2 regions of the Halomonas sp. GXIMD04776 genome follow, and region 1 is predicted to be linked to the other one. Evidence: predicted binding sites of a transcription regulator. Region 1 holds the regulator's gene; the other holds the start of a gene.
The links. The regulator PhoB, encoded in region 1, activates phosphate uptake and scavenging genes when phosphate is short. The targets are predictions, from matches to a motif close to TGTCATANNNNTGTCANA.
Positions count from the first base shown of each region.

Region 2: ACPF7Z_RS13465 (PstS family phosphate ABC transporter substrate-binding protein) is a predicted target of PhoB. The motif match lies at 5,437-5,454, and genes of this name have one in related genera.

Region 1 is NZ_JBNCAN010000021.1:41,966-49,355, forward strand. Features, by position in the region: gene phoU (phosphate signaling complex protein PhoU) at 1-561, shown strand, start outside; gene cysZ (sulfate transporter CysZ) at 587-1,312, shown strand; gene ACPF7Z_RS14420 (hypothetical protein) at 1,285-1,734, opposite strand; gene ACPF7Z_RS14425 (MarR family winged helix-turn-helix transcriptional regulator) at 1,871-2,353, shown strand; gene phoR (phosphate regulon sensor histidine kinase PhoR) at 2,365-3,708, opposite strand; gene phoB (phosphate regulon transcriptional regulator PhoB) at 3,718-4,407, opposite strand; gene ubiA (4-hydroxybenzoate octaprenyltransferase) at 4,517-5,398, opposite strand; gene ACPF7Z_RS14445 (chorismate--pyruvate lyase family protein) at 5,431-5,907, opposite strand; gene ACPF7Z_RS14450 (NAD(P)/FAD-dependent oxidoreductase) at 6,054-7,214, shown strand; gene ACPF7Z_RS14455 (HU family DNA-binding protein) at 7,339-7,390, shown strand, end outside.
Region 2 is NZ_JBNCAN010000019.1:33,524-40,913, reverse strand. Features, by position in the region: gene hrpA (ATP-dependent RNA helicase HrpA) at 1-444, shown strand, start outside; gene ACPF7Z_RS13490 (beta-ketoacyl-ACP synthase III) at 508-1,635, shown strand; gene ACPF7Z_RS13485 (MlaA family lipoprotein) at 1,632-2,372, shown strand; gene ACPF7Z_RS13480 (PP2C family protein-serine/threonine phosphatase) at 2,386-3,564, shown strand; gene ACPF7Z_RS13475 (STAS domain-containing protein) at 3,551-4,057, shown strand; gene ACPF7Z_RS13470 (Bcr/CflA family multidrug efflux MFS transporter) at 4,211-5,398, shown strand; gene ACPF7Z_RS13465 (PstS family phosphate ABC transporter substrate-binding protein) at 5,514-6,527, shown strand; gene pstC (phosphate ABC transporter permease subunit PstC) at 6,627-7,390, shown strand, end outside.

The DNA.
Region 1 (7,390 bases):
TGCGACAACGACCAGGCCGTCAACACCCTGCAGATCAAGATCGACGAAGAGTGCACCCGAGTGCTGGCGCGCCGTCAACCGGCGGCGTCGGATCTGCGTCTTGTGTTGGCGGTGATTCGTGCCACCTCGGATCTCGAACGCATCGGTGATGAAGCCAGCAAGATCGCGCGCAACGCCCTGGCTCTGGCGGAGGCGGGGCGTGATCCACGCGGTTTCGTCGAGGTGCGTCACATCAGCGAACATGTGCGCAAGATGGTGCGGGATGCCCTGACCGCCTTCGCGCGCTTCGATACGGATCTGGCGCTGAGCGTCGCCCGGGAAGATGAGCTGGTGGATACCGAGTACACCACCGCCATGCGCTCGCTGATGACCTTCATGATGGAAGATCCGCGCTCGATCAGCTCGATTCTGAGTGTGATGTGGATCCTGCGGGCCCTGGAGCGCATCGGCGATCATGCGGACAACCTCGCCGAGTACGTCATCTACCTGGTCAAGGGGCTGGATATTCGTCATATCGATGCCGACAAACTTGACGAGGCGGCGCTCAAGGGTAAGGTTTAGGCTTTTCCCGGAGTTAAGCCTTTCTATGCTCAATGCCTTTGGTGCCCTGACCCAGGGAACGCGGCTGGTTCTGTCGAAGGGCCTGCGGCGCTATGTCTTTCTGCCGATACTGGTCAATCTGGTGCTCTATGTGGGCACCATCGCCTATCTGCTCAACAATTTCGGCGGCTGGCTCGATTACTGGATGCTCAAGGTGCCCGGCTGGCTCGAATGGCTGGAGTGGCTGATCTGGCCGCTGCTGGTGATCAGTCTTGTCCTGATCGTGTTCTTCACCTTCACCCTGGTGTCCAATCTCATTGCCGCGCCGTTCTACGGCTTTCTCGCCGAGAAGGTGGAACTGCGCGTCACCGGCAGCCCGCCCCTGGACGATCGCGGATTTGTACGCAGCGCCCTCGATGCCTTGGGCCGCGAACTGGTCAAGCTGGCCTATATTCTGCCGCGCATGGCGCTTCTGTTTCTGCTCGGGTTCGTGCCCGGTCTCAACCTGGTCATGCCTTTCCTATGGGCAGCATTCTCCGCTTGGATGATGGCCATCACCTACCTTGATTATCCGATGGACAACAACCGAGTCAGCTTCGATGACATGAAACGCCGACTGCGTTCGCGCTGGTGGCCGACCCTGACCTTCGGTGGCTGGGTGTTGCTGGCGACCTGGATTCCCGTGGCCAATCTCATCCTGCTGCCCGGGGCGGTGGCCGCCTCGGTATTGATGTGGCAGCAGCACTACAAGGCGCTGCCGGCGCGTCTGTGACTGGCGGCGATCAGGCCATCCCGGACGTTCAATCCCATCAGCACAATGTTCGTCGCCCCCGCCAGTAACTCGATGCCTTGAATGGCGTAGAACATGGCATCGAGTTCACCTTGGTTTGCCTTCCAGGCCAGGAAGAAGGCTGAAGGCACGAGAACAAGAATACCCAGCGCCGCAATGATCGGCATACGACGTTTCTTTGCCAGGATGAGTGCATCGGTGCGCCGCTTGCCCATCGCCATGCCGGATCCGCCGGTGATCATCAGCGCTGGAATAAGAACGATCAATCCCCAGGGAATCGCCGTCTTGACCCAGACGATCAGCTCATGAGTGCCGAAGAGCTCGACCAGCACCGTCGAAAACCAGAATGTCAGAATGGTGAATAGTGCGATCATTGCGGCGGTTACATGGATACGCGGTTTCATGAAGCACCCCTGAATAGCATGGCGTCGTTTTGACAATATGCTGTCAATTTGGGAGGCTGTCAAACTATCTCGACGAGACATGGCCAATTTGTCACTATGCTGTCGACATGCTGATGCGAGGTGAGACAAGAGAGTCATGACGCAGGACTATACCGAGAGCGGTGCGCTATTTACCGACATTGCCCTGGAGACCTTTCGCCTGAACGGCATGCTGGTAGCGGAGGGTGATCGTCTGACTGCAGATCTAGGTCTGACCAGTGCCCGTTGGAAAGTGCTGGGCGCCATCGATATCGAGGAGCGACCGCTCACCGTCGCTCAGATCGCGCGACGCATGGGGCTCGCTCGTCAGTCCGTGCAGCGCATCGTCGGGGAACTGCAGAAGGCGGGCTATATCACGCTTTCCACCAACCCCGATCACAAGCGCTCGCCCTTCGTCGAACGCACGATCGAGGGTGAAAGGATCTATGCCATCGTCATGGCGCGGTATGTGCAGTGGGCCAACCGATTGGCCGAGACGCTGGATCGCGAGGCGCTGGCGCAGACCTTTGCCGTACTCAAGCAGATGAGCGAGCGTCTGGAGGACGTACCCTACCTGCCGGAACGGGCGGCATCGTCCTGATCGATACGGCATCATCGTCGGCGCAGGCTACCAGAGGTGAGGTTCGGTTCCTCCGAGATATCGCCAGTGGCCTGCAACAGCCGCGCTGCGGGAAAGACGCAGCGAAACAGCGCCCCCTGGCCCAGGCGGGATTCGATTTCCAGATGAGCATCGTGGCGCAACAGCACATGCTTGACGATGGCCAGGCCCAGTCCCGTACCGCCGGTGGCGGTGCTGCGGCCCTTGTCGACGCGGTAGAAGCGTTCGGTGAGGCGCGGAAGATGCACCGGATCGATACCCTCCCCATCATCGATCACTTCCAGGGCGGCGCCGGCGCGCCAAGGGTGCCAGCGCAGGGTGATGGTGGTGCCCGGGGCGGTGTAGCGCACGGCATTGAAGACCAGGTTGGAGAGGGCGCTGCGGAGCTCTTGCTCGTCGCCTAGGAGGTCTCGCGGATCGTCGATCTCGAGACGCAGGGTATGGCTGCCTTCCGAAAGCGTCTCGGCATCCCGGCGAATGGTTTCCATCAGGCCGGGAAGATCGATGCACGTGGTTCGCTTCGCACGATGATCGGTTTCCAGGCGCGACAGCAGCAGCAAATCCGTCACCAGATTCTGCATGCGGTGGGTCTGTTCCTGCATCTGCTGTAGACCGCGCTGCCAGCGCGGCGGCAGTTGCCCGGCATGCTCGCTGTAGGTTTCCAAATAACCGACTAATACCGTCAGCGGCGTCTTCAACTCGTGAGAGACGTTGGCGACGAAATCCTGGCGCATCTGCTCCAGGCGCTGAAGGCGAGTGATGTCCCGGACCAGGATCAGGCGTTCGTCGTCACCGAACAGGGTCAGTTGAAATTGCAGCACCAGATCACCGCGCACCGGCGAGGACAGGATCAGGGGCTCACGATAGTCCCGGGCCTCGAAATAGGCGATGAACTGCGGATCGCGCAGCAGATTGGTGACGTGCTGGCCGCGATCCTGGGGGGACTTCAGGCCCAGCATGTGTTCGGCGGCACTGTTCCACCAGTCCAGGTTGCCGCGTCGGTCGAGCATCACCACGCTGTCGCGCATGGCTTCCGCGGACTCCTGGACGCGGCGAATGACGTCGCGCAAGCGTGCCTGGGCCTTGTGCTGCGCTTTTTGATAGCGATACAGGCGATCGAAGAGATCGCCCCACACACCGGTGCCGGCGGGCGGCTCCTGGTGGGGGTTCTGATACAGCCAGGCATAGAGCTGGCGCAGATGGCGGATGTGAATGGCGATGAATAGCGCAAGCCCCGCGGCCAGTCCCCAGCCGGGCAGGCCGATGAGCCAGCCCAGGCCGCCCATGCCGATGATCAGATAGGCAAGCCGCCAGAGTTCATTGGTCCAGTAGTACATGAGTCGGGTTCATAGCCGGGTCGAAAAACGATAGCCGGTGCCGCGCACGGTCTGGATCAGATGTTGATGAGACTCCCCCAGCGCCTTGCGCAGGCGGCGGATATGCACATCCACGGTGCGCTCCTCGACATAGACATTACCCCCCCATACCTGATCCAGCAGTTGGCCCCGGGTATAGGCACGCTCCTGATGAGTCATGAAGAACTGTAACAGGCGATATTCGGTAGGCCCTATCTCCAGCGCCTGGCCTTTGGACGATACCCGATGACTGACGGGGTCGAGCAACAGGCCCTCGACCTCCAACGCCTCCTCGATGCCGCGAGGCGTGGTGCGACGCAGGACCGCCCGTAGCCGGGCCACCAACTCTCGGGGTGAAAACGGCTTGGTGATGTAATCGTCGGCACCGGCTTCAAGGCCCAGTATCTTGTTGTCTTCCTCGCTTTTGGCGGTGAGCAGAATGATTGGCAGCTCGCTGGTGACCTCTTCGCGCTTCAATCGACGCGCGAACTCGATGCCACTGGTGCCCGGCATCATCCAGTCGAGAAGCAACAGATCGGGTTGCTCATCCACGATCAGGGCATGGGCCTCCTGGGCGTTGTTCGCTTCCAGGACGCGGTAATCCGCCATCTCCAGCGCCACGGCGATCATCTCGCGAATGGCGGCTTCGTCATCGACGATGAGAATGGTCTTGGCAGTCATCCATTGGCCTCGTTGAAACGCGAAGCGAACCTGCGTTCAGGTTGCTTCGCAATGACAGGACGACGACGATTACACCGCGTATACATGACAACCGTATGACAAGCTCTTTTCAGACCGGCCAGAGTTCCAGGACCAACCCCGCACACACCACCAACCCTGCCCAGTGATTATTGAGAAACGCCTGAAAGCAGCGTTCCCGGGAGCGATGACGGATCAGCCAGTGCTGATAGACGAAGATCAGCGCCATCGCCCCGAGCCCCAGCCAGAAAAAGCCTCCCAGCGCAAGGCGGGCGCCGATGACGGACAGTAGCGTCAGGGTGGCCAACTGCAACAGGCCGATCATCAGCCGGTCGTAATGGCCGAACAGCACCGCAGTGGATTTGATACCGACCTTGAGGTCGTCATCGCGATCGACCATGGCGTACTCGGTGTCGTAGGCCACCGTCCAGGTCAGATTGGCACAGAACAGGAGCCAGGCTTCCACGGGAACCGTTTCCAGCACGGCGCCGAAGGCCATGGGGATCGACCAGGAAAACGCCGCACCGAGAAACAGCTGCGGCCAGTGGGTATAGCGCTTCATGAAGGGATAGATAAACGCCAGCGCCACGCCACCGAGAGAGAGCATCACGGTAAAGACATTGGTGAAGCACACCAGCAGGAAGGCGGCGAGCACCAGACCGGCGAAAAGCCCTTTGGCCTCGTTTTCGCCGATCCGCCCGGTGGCCAGGGGACGTGCCTTGGTGCGCTTGACATGACCATCCCAGTGGCGATCCGCATAGTCGTTGATCACGCAGCCGGCGGCGCGCATCAGATAGACCCCTGCGACAAAGATCAGCAGCGTGCCCCGGGCTGGTACACCATCGGCAGCAACCCATAGGGCCCACAGCGTCGGCCACATCAGCAACCAGGTGCCGATCGGCCGGTCTAGACGCGTCAACTGCAGGAAGTCGGGCAGGCGGCCAAGGCCGCGCAGGTGTGTGGCTTGAACCATGGAAGTCTCCGAAAGCCAATCGCGGGCCCAGTCTAGCGCCTAGGCAGTTTCAGATCATCCGCCATGCGCGCAAGGAAAAACTCCTGTACCAATACCTGGAAGCGGCCATGGCGAAACAGCGAACGCCGCCCCCAGGGACCGGGCTTGGCAGAATGGAAGGGCGCCGGCTGCCGGGTTATCTCGATCGGGCCTCGCTCGAGATCCGGCTGGCGGAACAACCAGCTCCCCAAGGAGCGTTCGCCCAGTTGCCTCAGACGCTGCCCTTGCAGTGAACTCAGTGGTGCGACGGAGCGAGCCACGACCCAGGGGTGTCCACCGACACACAAGGCCACTTCGCGCCGCCAGACTCGCTGGGCAAAAGGAATGTTCAGCGCCATGGCCTCGTCTCGGCGCGGCCGATCCAGACGTTGCACGAGCAAACGGACATTGAATTCACCATCCGCCGCATCGATCAAGCGCTGTGTGAGCGAATCCGTGGAAGCGATCCAGTGCCACCAGTCGCTGCTCATGGCCGGTCGCCAGGCGGCGGCGGGCCTCCAGGACACTTTCAAGAATGGGTAGGATCGATGTTCGGCGCTCACATGGGCTCCGGGTCAAAACAAGGGGCGGTAGTGTATCATGTGGCGTTTATTATGAATCGCCTGGCAGGAGTTCCATGAGCGTACCCTTGACCGTTCTCGGCACCGGCATGGCCGGACTCGGGCTGGCTCGCCAGCTGCGTGCCCGGGGCTCGGAGCGTCCGATCACGCTGATTACCGCGGACAGCGGCGACGACTATTCCAAACCCTTGCTCTCCACCGGTTTTGCCAAGAAGATGCCCCCCCAGAGGCTGGTCAGCCGTGATGCCCTGCAGGCCGCCGATGAGTTGCAGGCGGTCCTGCGTACCCACACCCGGGTCGATGCCATCGATACACAGGTCGGCCAACTGGCGCTGGGCAGCGAGCGCCTTGTCTACGGCGAGCTGGTGCTGGCCACCGGTGCCGCTCCCCGGCCACCCTTTGACATCCCCGAGTCTCTTGGCGGGCGTGCCTTCACCATCAACGATCTCGATGATTATCGTGCTTTTCATGCGGCCTTGATGACGCTAGGTCGTCCCGGGCGAGTGGCCATCGTGGGTGCAGGGCTGGTGGGCTGCGAATATGCCAACGACCTGCGCGCCGGCGGTCATGAGGTGGTGATGATCGCACCGGAAAGCACGCCGTTGATGCGGCTTCTTCCGGAGCCGTTGGGCCGCGCGCTGGGGGAGGCGTTCATGGACATCGGCATCGACATGAAGCTGGGTCGTGTGCTCGAAGAATTGCAGGGCGAGAAGGCCGGTGCAGCGCTGACGCTCGATGACGGGTACTCCCTGGAGGCCGATCTGGTACTGATCGCTACCGGCTTGGTGCCGCGCATTGAACTGGCGCGTCAGGCAGGACTCGAGGTCAGTGCCGAAGGCATCCATACCGATCGCTACCTGCGTACCTCGGTGCCCGGTATCTATGCCCTGGGCGATGGCGCCTGCGTGGCCGGGCTCAACGCCATGTATGTCCAGCCACTCCAGGCCAGTGCCAAGGCCCTGGCGGCCACTCTGACGGGAACCCCGACGCCGGTCAGCTATGGCGCCTGGCCGATACTGGTCAAGACACCGGCCTGTCCAGTGGTGGCGTTACCCCCTCGTCAAGCCCCCGCACGCTGGCGCGTCGAGGGTGAAGGCGCCGACCTCACGGCCATTGCCGAGGATGAGGAGGAGAACGTGATCGGCTTTGCGTTGACAGGGCGCTGTGTGCGGAGGAAAGTCGAACTGGCGCGAGCCGCGCCCGCGCTGTTAGTCTAAGCGCGTAATGACTTTTCGTTGGCATTAATAATGCTGAGAAAAGTAATTTCGTAATTATTTGTAGAATAATAATGGATGGTGAACGTTACCATCTTGTCACAGCTAAACTCATCAGGAGTGCTACATGCGTAAGCCAGAACTCGCCGCGGCAATTGCCGAGCGTGCCGATCTTTCCA
Region 2 (7,390 bases), on a different contig from region 1:
ATCGGTACGTTGCACAAGGCCCTGGAAGGGCATTTGGCGGTGACCCAGGCGTTGAAGGGCAATCTCAGTATGGCCCTGGCGCTGGTATACAGCGATCTCAAGGCCCAGATGCAGCGGTTGATCCATCCTGGTTTCATCAGTGAAGCCGGCGATTGGCTCAAGGAATATCCGCGCTACATGCAGGCGGCCCAGATTCGTCTCGAGAAGGCGCCGCGGGAGCGAATGCGCGACCAGATGCTGATGCAGCAGGTGCAGGATTTCGAGACACGCCTGTTCAACCGGCGTCGGGCTGAGCGGCAAGATGGCGAAGAGGCCGCGGCGCTCGATGAGTTTGGCTGGTGGCTCGAAGAGTTTCGAGTCTCGTTGTTCGCGCAGCAACTGGGTACGCGCATACCTGTCTCCGCCAAGCGTCTCGAGCGGCGTTGGGCGGAGATTACCGGCTAGGTTGATGTTGATAACGAGAATAATCGCGACGGCGTTTGCCATGTCGTCGCCAGGAGAAAATTGATGACTCATGCGGTGATTACCGGCACGGGCTTGTATACCCCGGAGCATGCGATCGATAACGATGCTCTGGTAGCGTCCTTCAATGCCTGGGTCGATAAAGAGAATGCACGCCATGCCGAGGCCATCCGTCGCGGCGAACGGGAGCCGTTGGCTCATTCCAGCACGGAGTTCATCCTCAAGGCGTCGGGTATCCATAGCCGCTATGTATTGGATGCCGAGGGCATTCTCGATCCCGAGCGCATGCGCCCGCGCCTGCCGCAGCGCCGTGACGATGAGCATTCGATACAGTGCGAGATGGGGATGCTGGCGGCTCGAGAGGCGCTTGATCGGGCCCGGATAGAGGCCAGCGATATCGATCTGCTGATCGTTGCTTGTTCCAATCTCGAGCGCTCCTATCCGGCGGTTGCGGTGGAGCTGCAGGCGGCTTTGGGCACCCGGGGTTATGCCTTCGACATGAACGTTGCCTGCAGCTCCGCCACCTTCGCCATCGAAACCGCCGCCAACGCCATTGGCAATGCCAGCGTGTGCCGGGCACTGGTGATCAACCCGGAAATCTGCTCCGCGCATTTGAATTTTCGCGATCGGGACAGCCATTTCATCTTCGGCGATGCCTGCACCGCCATCGTTCTCGAAGCCGATGATGTCGCAACCGCCGAATCGCGTTTCGAGATCCTCGGAACACGCTTGATTACGCGCTACTCGAATGCCATTCGCAACAATGCCGGTTTCCTCAATCGGGTGACCGACAGCGATCCCCTGGCCGAGGACAAACTGTTCGTGCAGGAAGGACGCCGGGTGTTCAAGGAAGTGTGCCCGATGGTGGCGCAACTGATCACCGAGCACCTGGCGTCTCTGCAGGTGACCGGCGATCAATTGACGCGACTGTGGTTGCATCAGGCCAATCGTCACATGAACGATCTGATTGCACGGCGGGTGCTGGGTGCCGAGCCAGCCCCGGATCAAGCGCCCATCATTCTCGACCGCTACGCCAATACCAGCTCGGCGGGGTCGATCATAGCGTTCCATCTGCATCGCGATGATCTGAAGGAGGGCGACCTCGGTGTCGTGTGCTCCTTCGGCGCTGGTTACAGTGCCGGCACTGTTCTCTTACGTAAGGTGAGTGTATGAAAAGAATCAGCAAGTTAATGACGGTCCTTCTGGCGGGAGCTCTGCTCGCGGGCTGTGCCAGTCAAGGAGCGCGTCCGGTGGAACCGGTCGATCCCTGGGAAGGGTTCAATCGGCGTGTATTTGCCTTCAATGAGGTCATCGATCGCTACGCCCTCAAGCCCGTCGCACAAGGCTACGACACCATCACACCGCAGCCCATTCAGAATGGAGTAGGCAACTTCTTCTCCAATCTGGGAGAGCTTCGCACCGTTCTCAACAGTGTGCTGCAGTGGAAATGGGGGAACGCCGGAGTCGCCTCGGGGCGCTTTCTGGTCAACACCACCCTGGGGTTAGGCGGGGTGCTGGACCCGGCGAGTCGTATGGAGTGGATGGCCCGAGAGGAAGACTTTGGTCAAACTCTGGCGGTGTGGGGCGTTGCTGAAGGTCCTTATGTAGTACTGCCGCTACTCGGACCAAGCACCGTGCGTGATACTTCAGCGCTACCGGCAGATATCTACAGCTATCCGCTGACCTATGTCGAGGATGACAAAGTGCGCTATGCGATACGGGCGCTGCAGCTGGTCAATTTCCGCGCCAGCCTGCTCGAGCAGGAGAAGCTGGTTCGCGGCGATCGCTATGTCTTCCTGCGAGACACCTATCTGCAGCGGCGTCGTTTCGAGATCAACGATGGTCAGGCGGGGGATGATCCGTTCGCCAGCGACGACTTCGACTTCGATGATAGCGACTTCGCCGATTAGGATGCGCCTTGCCATGGCTAGCCCAAAAAATCTTCTTGCGATCATCGATTTGCCCGGCGCCGAGCGTGATGCTCTGGCTCGCTTGATCGATGCGCAAGGATTCGAGGTCGTCATGCTTGACGATATTCGGGGATTGCCTGCCAAGACGGCTCTGGCCGTTGCCCATGTTCGCGCGGTGGATGGCGGTCAGTGGTCGTTGCTGGTCGAGCGGCTGCCGGTCGTGGCGGTCGCCGGGGGACAGGCCGAGGGCGCACTTGTCGAGGCGATCGACGCCGGCGTGTCGGAGTATCTGTTCGAGCCGCTACAGCATGACGACTTGTTGGCGTCCTTGATCGCCAGGGCGTTGACGCGTCAGGCGGCGGTGACAAGGCAGGTGCAGGAACGTACCGATCTGGTCGAGCATAATGAGACTCTCGAAACGCATCTGGCCATGTTGCGGCTCGATCAGCAGGCCGGGGGACATATACAGCGCAAGTTGCTGCCGGCAACGACGCAAACGATCAACGGCGTGCAATGTGCGTATTCTTTGACGCCATCGCTTTATCTTTCCGGCGATTTTCTGGATTTTCAGCGCATCGATGAGCGCTACAGTGTTTTCTATTTTGCTGATGTCTCCGGGCACGGAGCCTCGTCGGCTTTCGTGACGGTATTGCTCAAATACCTTTGCAATCGTTGGCTGCAGGAGCGGGGGGATGCGGCACCGTCGGCCTTGCCATCGATATGGCTCAAGCAACTCAACAATGAATTGCTGGATACCGGTATCGGTAAACATGCCACCGTGTTTGTCGGTGTTATTGATCGCGAACTGCGCTATCTTCACTACTCTTTGGGTGCGCAATTGCCCATGCCCATGTTGATAAGCTCGGGAGACCTCGTGACACTCGAGGGCGAAGGTATGCCGGTTGGCTTGTTTCCGCACACCGTTTATCCCTCCTATGGTTGCGAGCTGACGGATGATTTTCGCATGTGGCTATGCTCCGATGGCGTACTGGAATGTTTACCCGGAAGCAGCCTCGAACAGCGCCTGGGTGAGCTACGTTCCCGCATCGCAACCTGTTCTGATGTGGCGGCATTGCAGACAAGACTAGGGATGAATGCCACCGAGGCTGATGACATTGCCACAGAACGCCAAGCGCTTCCCGATGATCTAACCATCATGATGTTAAGCGGATTCGACCATGATAATGCATGAAGGGTGGCTCAAGGCGGCCTTCGAGGATGGTGTGTTCGTTCTCAAATTGTGTGGCGATGTTCGTTTGACGCTGTGCGCCACTCTGGACAACGAGGCTCAACGTCTGGCGGCCATGCCGGGGCTCAGGAGTGTCATCATCGACCTGCGGGACACGACCAATGTCGATTCAACGGCGTTGGGCTTTCTCGCCAAGGTGGCCATCGCGGTTCAAGGGCGTATCGAGCATCCACCGACGATCGTCGCCGATCATCCTGACATACAGCGTATGCTCGATATCATGGGCTTCTCACGCTATTTCTTTTTGACCACATCGCCCGCCAGCGAGCCCGATACGCTTGCAGATCTGCCTCAAGTCGACTCCGACAAGGAGGAGCTGCAGCAGCGTATCCTCGAGTCGCATCGCATCCTGATGCGCATGAGCGAGCATAATCGCCAGGAGTTTCAGCCACTGGTGGAACTCCTCGAGGCCGAGGAAGCCAAGTCCTCCCAGTAGCCCCCTTCTGATCTTTCCTGGTCCAGTCGCTCTGTTTAATGCAACGATCCGCCAGCTGCTGCCGTAATACTGTTACCATTAGCCTCCTTATTGACGGCTGCTCGATCTTGCTGTCGCTCTTGATCTTGTTGTCGCTCTAGCGCAAGGAGGCCCATGCAGAAGGTGGATTCCCGACGTATCGCGCTGCTGGTGGCGGCCAATACCGCTCTGGCGCCGTTCGCCATCGATGCCTATCTTCCGGCGATTCCGGCCTTGGCCGATGCGGTAAATGCAAGCGTGCATCACACTCAATTGTCGGTCAGTCTTTTCCTGGTCGGGTTTGCCCTGGGGCAGTTGGTGTTTGGTCCGCTCTCCGATCGCCTGGGGCGGCGGCCGATACTGTTCGCGGGCATCAGTGTCTTCCTGCTTGCCAGTCTGGCCCTTACCCAAGTCGAGACGCTTGAAATGTTGTGGCTGCTGCGTTTCGTGCAGGCTCTCGGCGGTGGGGCGTCAGTGGTCAACTCGGCGGCAATCGTGCGGGATTGTTTCAGTGGGCGCGAGGCGGCGAAGGTGCTGTCGACCATGGTCATGATCATGCTGTTGGCGCCTTTGATCGCACCGGCACTGGGTAGTTTGCTGCTCTATCTGGCGGACTGGTGGTTGATCTTCGTCTTCCTTGCCGTGTATGCGGCCTTCGTGCTGTGGCTGTTGGGTCGTTATCTGCCGGAAACCCGGGGGCGCGATCCTGATGCGCCAGGATTCAGCCAGGTACTGAGCAACTATCTGGCCGTTCTGCGCCATCGTGAGGCGATGGGCTACATCAGTGCGGTGGCCATGTCCTTCGCGGGGATGTTCGCCTTCATCACCGGGTCGCCTTTCCTGTACATGGAGTACTTTGGGCTTTCGCCGGCCATTTATCCGTTCGTCTTCGGCGCCAATGTCATCGTCATGGCGGGCTCGAATCGACTCAACATTCGCCTGCTCAGATACCGTAGCCCTCAGCGTAATCTCTTGCTGGGGCTGGGGGTGCAGCTGACGAGTGGGTTGCTGCTGGCGGCGGTTTTGCTGCTCGGGCTGGGATCGCTCTACGTGGTGGCGCCGTTGATGATCATCTTTGTTGGCATGCAGGGGTTGATCAGCCCCAACGCCATGTCGTCGATGCTCGATCATTTTCCCAACATGAGCGCCACCGCCACGGCGCTACTCGGCAGCATTCAATTTTCCTGCGGCGCGTTGGCAGGTGTTCTGGTAGGAATCTTCGAGGTCTACAGCGCCTGGCCGGTGGTGCTGACGATGCTGGGGGCGACGATGCTGGGCAATCTGGGCGTGAGGATGCTCTGTGGTAGAGCTCTGCATGCTTAAGTCGTCTTTCAAGCGAGACGTATAGCGTTCTCTGCCCCTGTCATGAGTCTGTCATTTTTCCTTGGCATCCTGTGTCTCGCCAAGGTTGATCACGCTCATCGACAGGAGTTAGCGCATGAATCGCATCCTCAGAACAGCCGCTATCGCCGCCGCCGTATTCAGCGTCGCCGGTATCGCTCAAGCACGGGATCAGGTGCGTATCGTCGGGTCCAGCACCGTCTATCCGTTTGCCAGCTACGTTGCCGAGGAGTTTGGCGCCACGACCGATTACCCGACCCCGGTGATCGAGTCCACCGGCTCCGGTGGGGGCCTGCGGCTGTTCTGCAACGGCATCGGAGAGGGGGCACCGGACATCACCAACGCCTCGCGGCGCATGAAAATCTCGGAATTCGAGCGTTGCCAGGAGAACGGCGTTAGCGACATTACCGAGGCCAAGATCGGTTACGACGGCATCGCCTTCGCCCAATCAAACAGCAACGACCCCATCGGCGTCACCCGGGAACAGCTCTTCATGGCCCTGGCCGCCAAGGTGCCCCAGGACGAAGAACTGGTCGACAATCCTTACAAGAAGTGGAGCGATATCGACGCCTCCTTGCCGGATCGTGAGATCGCCGTCTACGGTCCGCCCACCACCTCCGGTACCCGGGACGCCTTCGAGGAGCTGGTCATGGAAGCCGCCTCGAAAGACATGGCAGCCTATGGCGGCGAAGCCTATACCGACATCCGATCCGACGGCGCCTATATCGACGCCGGTGAAAACGACAATCTGATCGTGCAGCGTCTTTCAGAGAATACCGATGCCTTCGGTATCTTTGGATACTCCTTCCTGGAAGAAAATGCCGACAGCCTGAACGGAGCCTCCATTGATGGCGTAGCTCCCGAGCCCGAGGCGATCAGCTCCGGTGAATATCCGGTATCCCGCTCCATGTTCTTCTACGTGAAGAATCAGCACGCGGATTCGGTGCCGGCGATGTATGAATTCGCCAATCTATTCATGAGCGAGCAGATGATCGCCCCTATGGGGTACCTGCAGGTGCTTGGATTGATCCCTCTACCGGACGAGGAGCGCAAGGCACAGCGCGATGCGGTGAAGGATAAGGAAAAGCTCGAGCTTTCAGCGCTGAAGTAAGCGCTTCTGGACGTCAGAGGATGGGCCGATGCGTTTGCTATCGGCCCATGCTGGCGATAAGGCCCTGTTGATTTTTGGGTTCATCATACGAGAGCTCCGATGCCGATCAATCAAATCTATCTGCTGTTCTCCGCCGTGCTCCTTGCCTTGGGATTGGCCGCCTTTTTCCTGGCCCGCGCCCGGGCGTCGCAGCTGCGTACGAATGGCACCGCGATGGTCGCACAACCGGATCAGTATGCCTGGTTTTCGGTATTGACTACCGCCGGCCCCGCGCTATTGGTGGCCGCCTTGGGCGCCTTTGTCCTGCTGCTGCTCGGGGCGGACATTCCCACGCTCTATCTGCTGGGGGCCAGTCTGGCAGTAGCCGTTATCGGCCTGCTGGTCGGCCTTTCCCAGGTGCGTCCGGGGTTTCATGCCCGCCAGGCCATCGAGAGGGTGATCCGCGGGGTTCTGGCGGTGGCGGCGATGGTTTCCATCGTGACGACCCTGGGCATTCTGATCTCGATCGTGTTCGAGGCGGTTCGCTTCTTTCAGATGCAAAGCTTCTGGGAGTTCATCACCGGCACCACCTGGGCGCCGGGCAATAGCTTCCTGGCTGCTGCCGGACGCGCCGACGAAGGCGCCAGCGCGGCTCGGTTCGGGTCGGTGCCGCTGTTTGCCGGTACTTTTCTCATCACATTGATTGCCATGCTGGTGGCGATCCCCATCGGCCTCATGGCCGCCATCTACATGGCGGAATTCGCACCGGCCCGGGTGCGTACCCTGGCCAAGCCGATACTGGAAGTGCTCGCCGGTATCCCCACGGTGGTCTACGGCTTTTTTGCCGCCATCACCGTGGCGCCGGTCATCGTCGATGTCGCGGG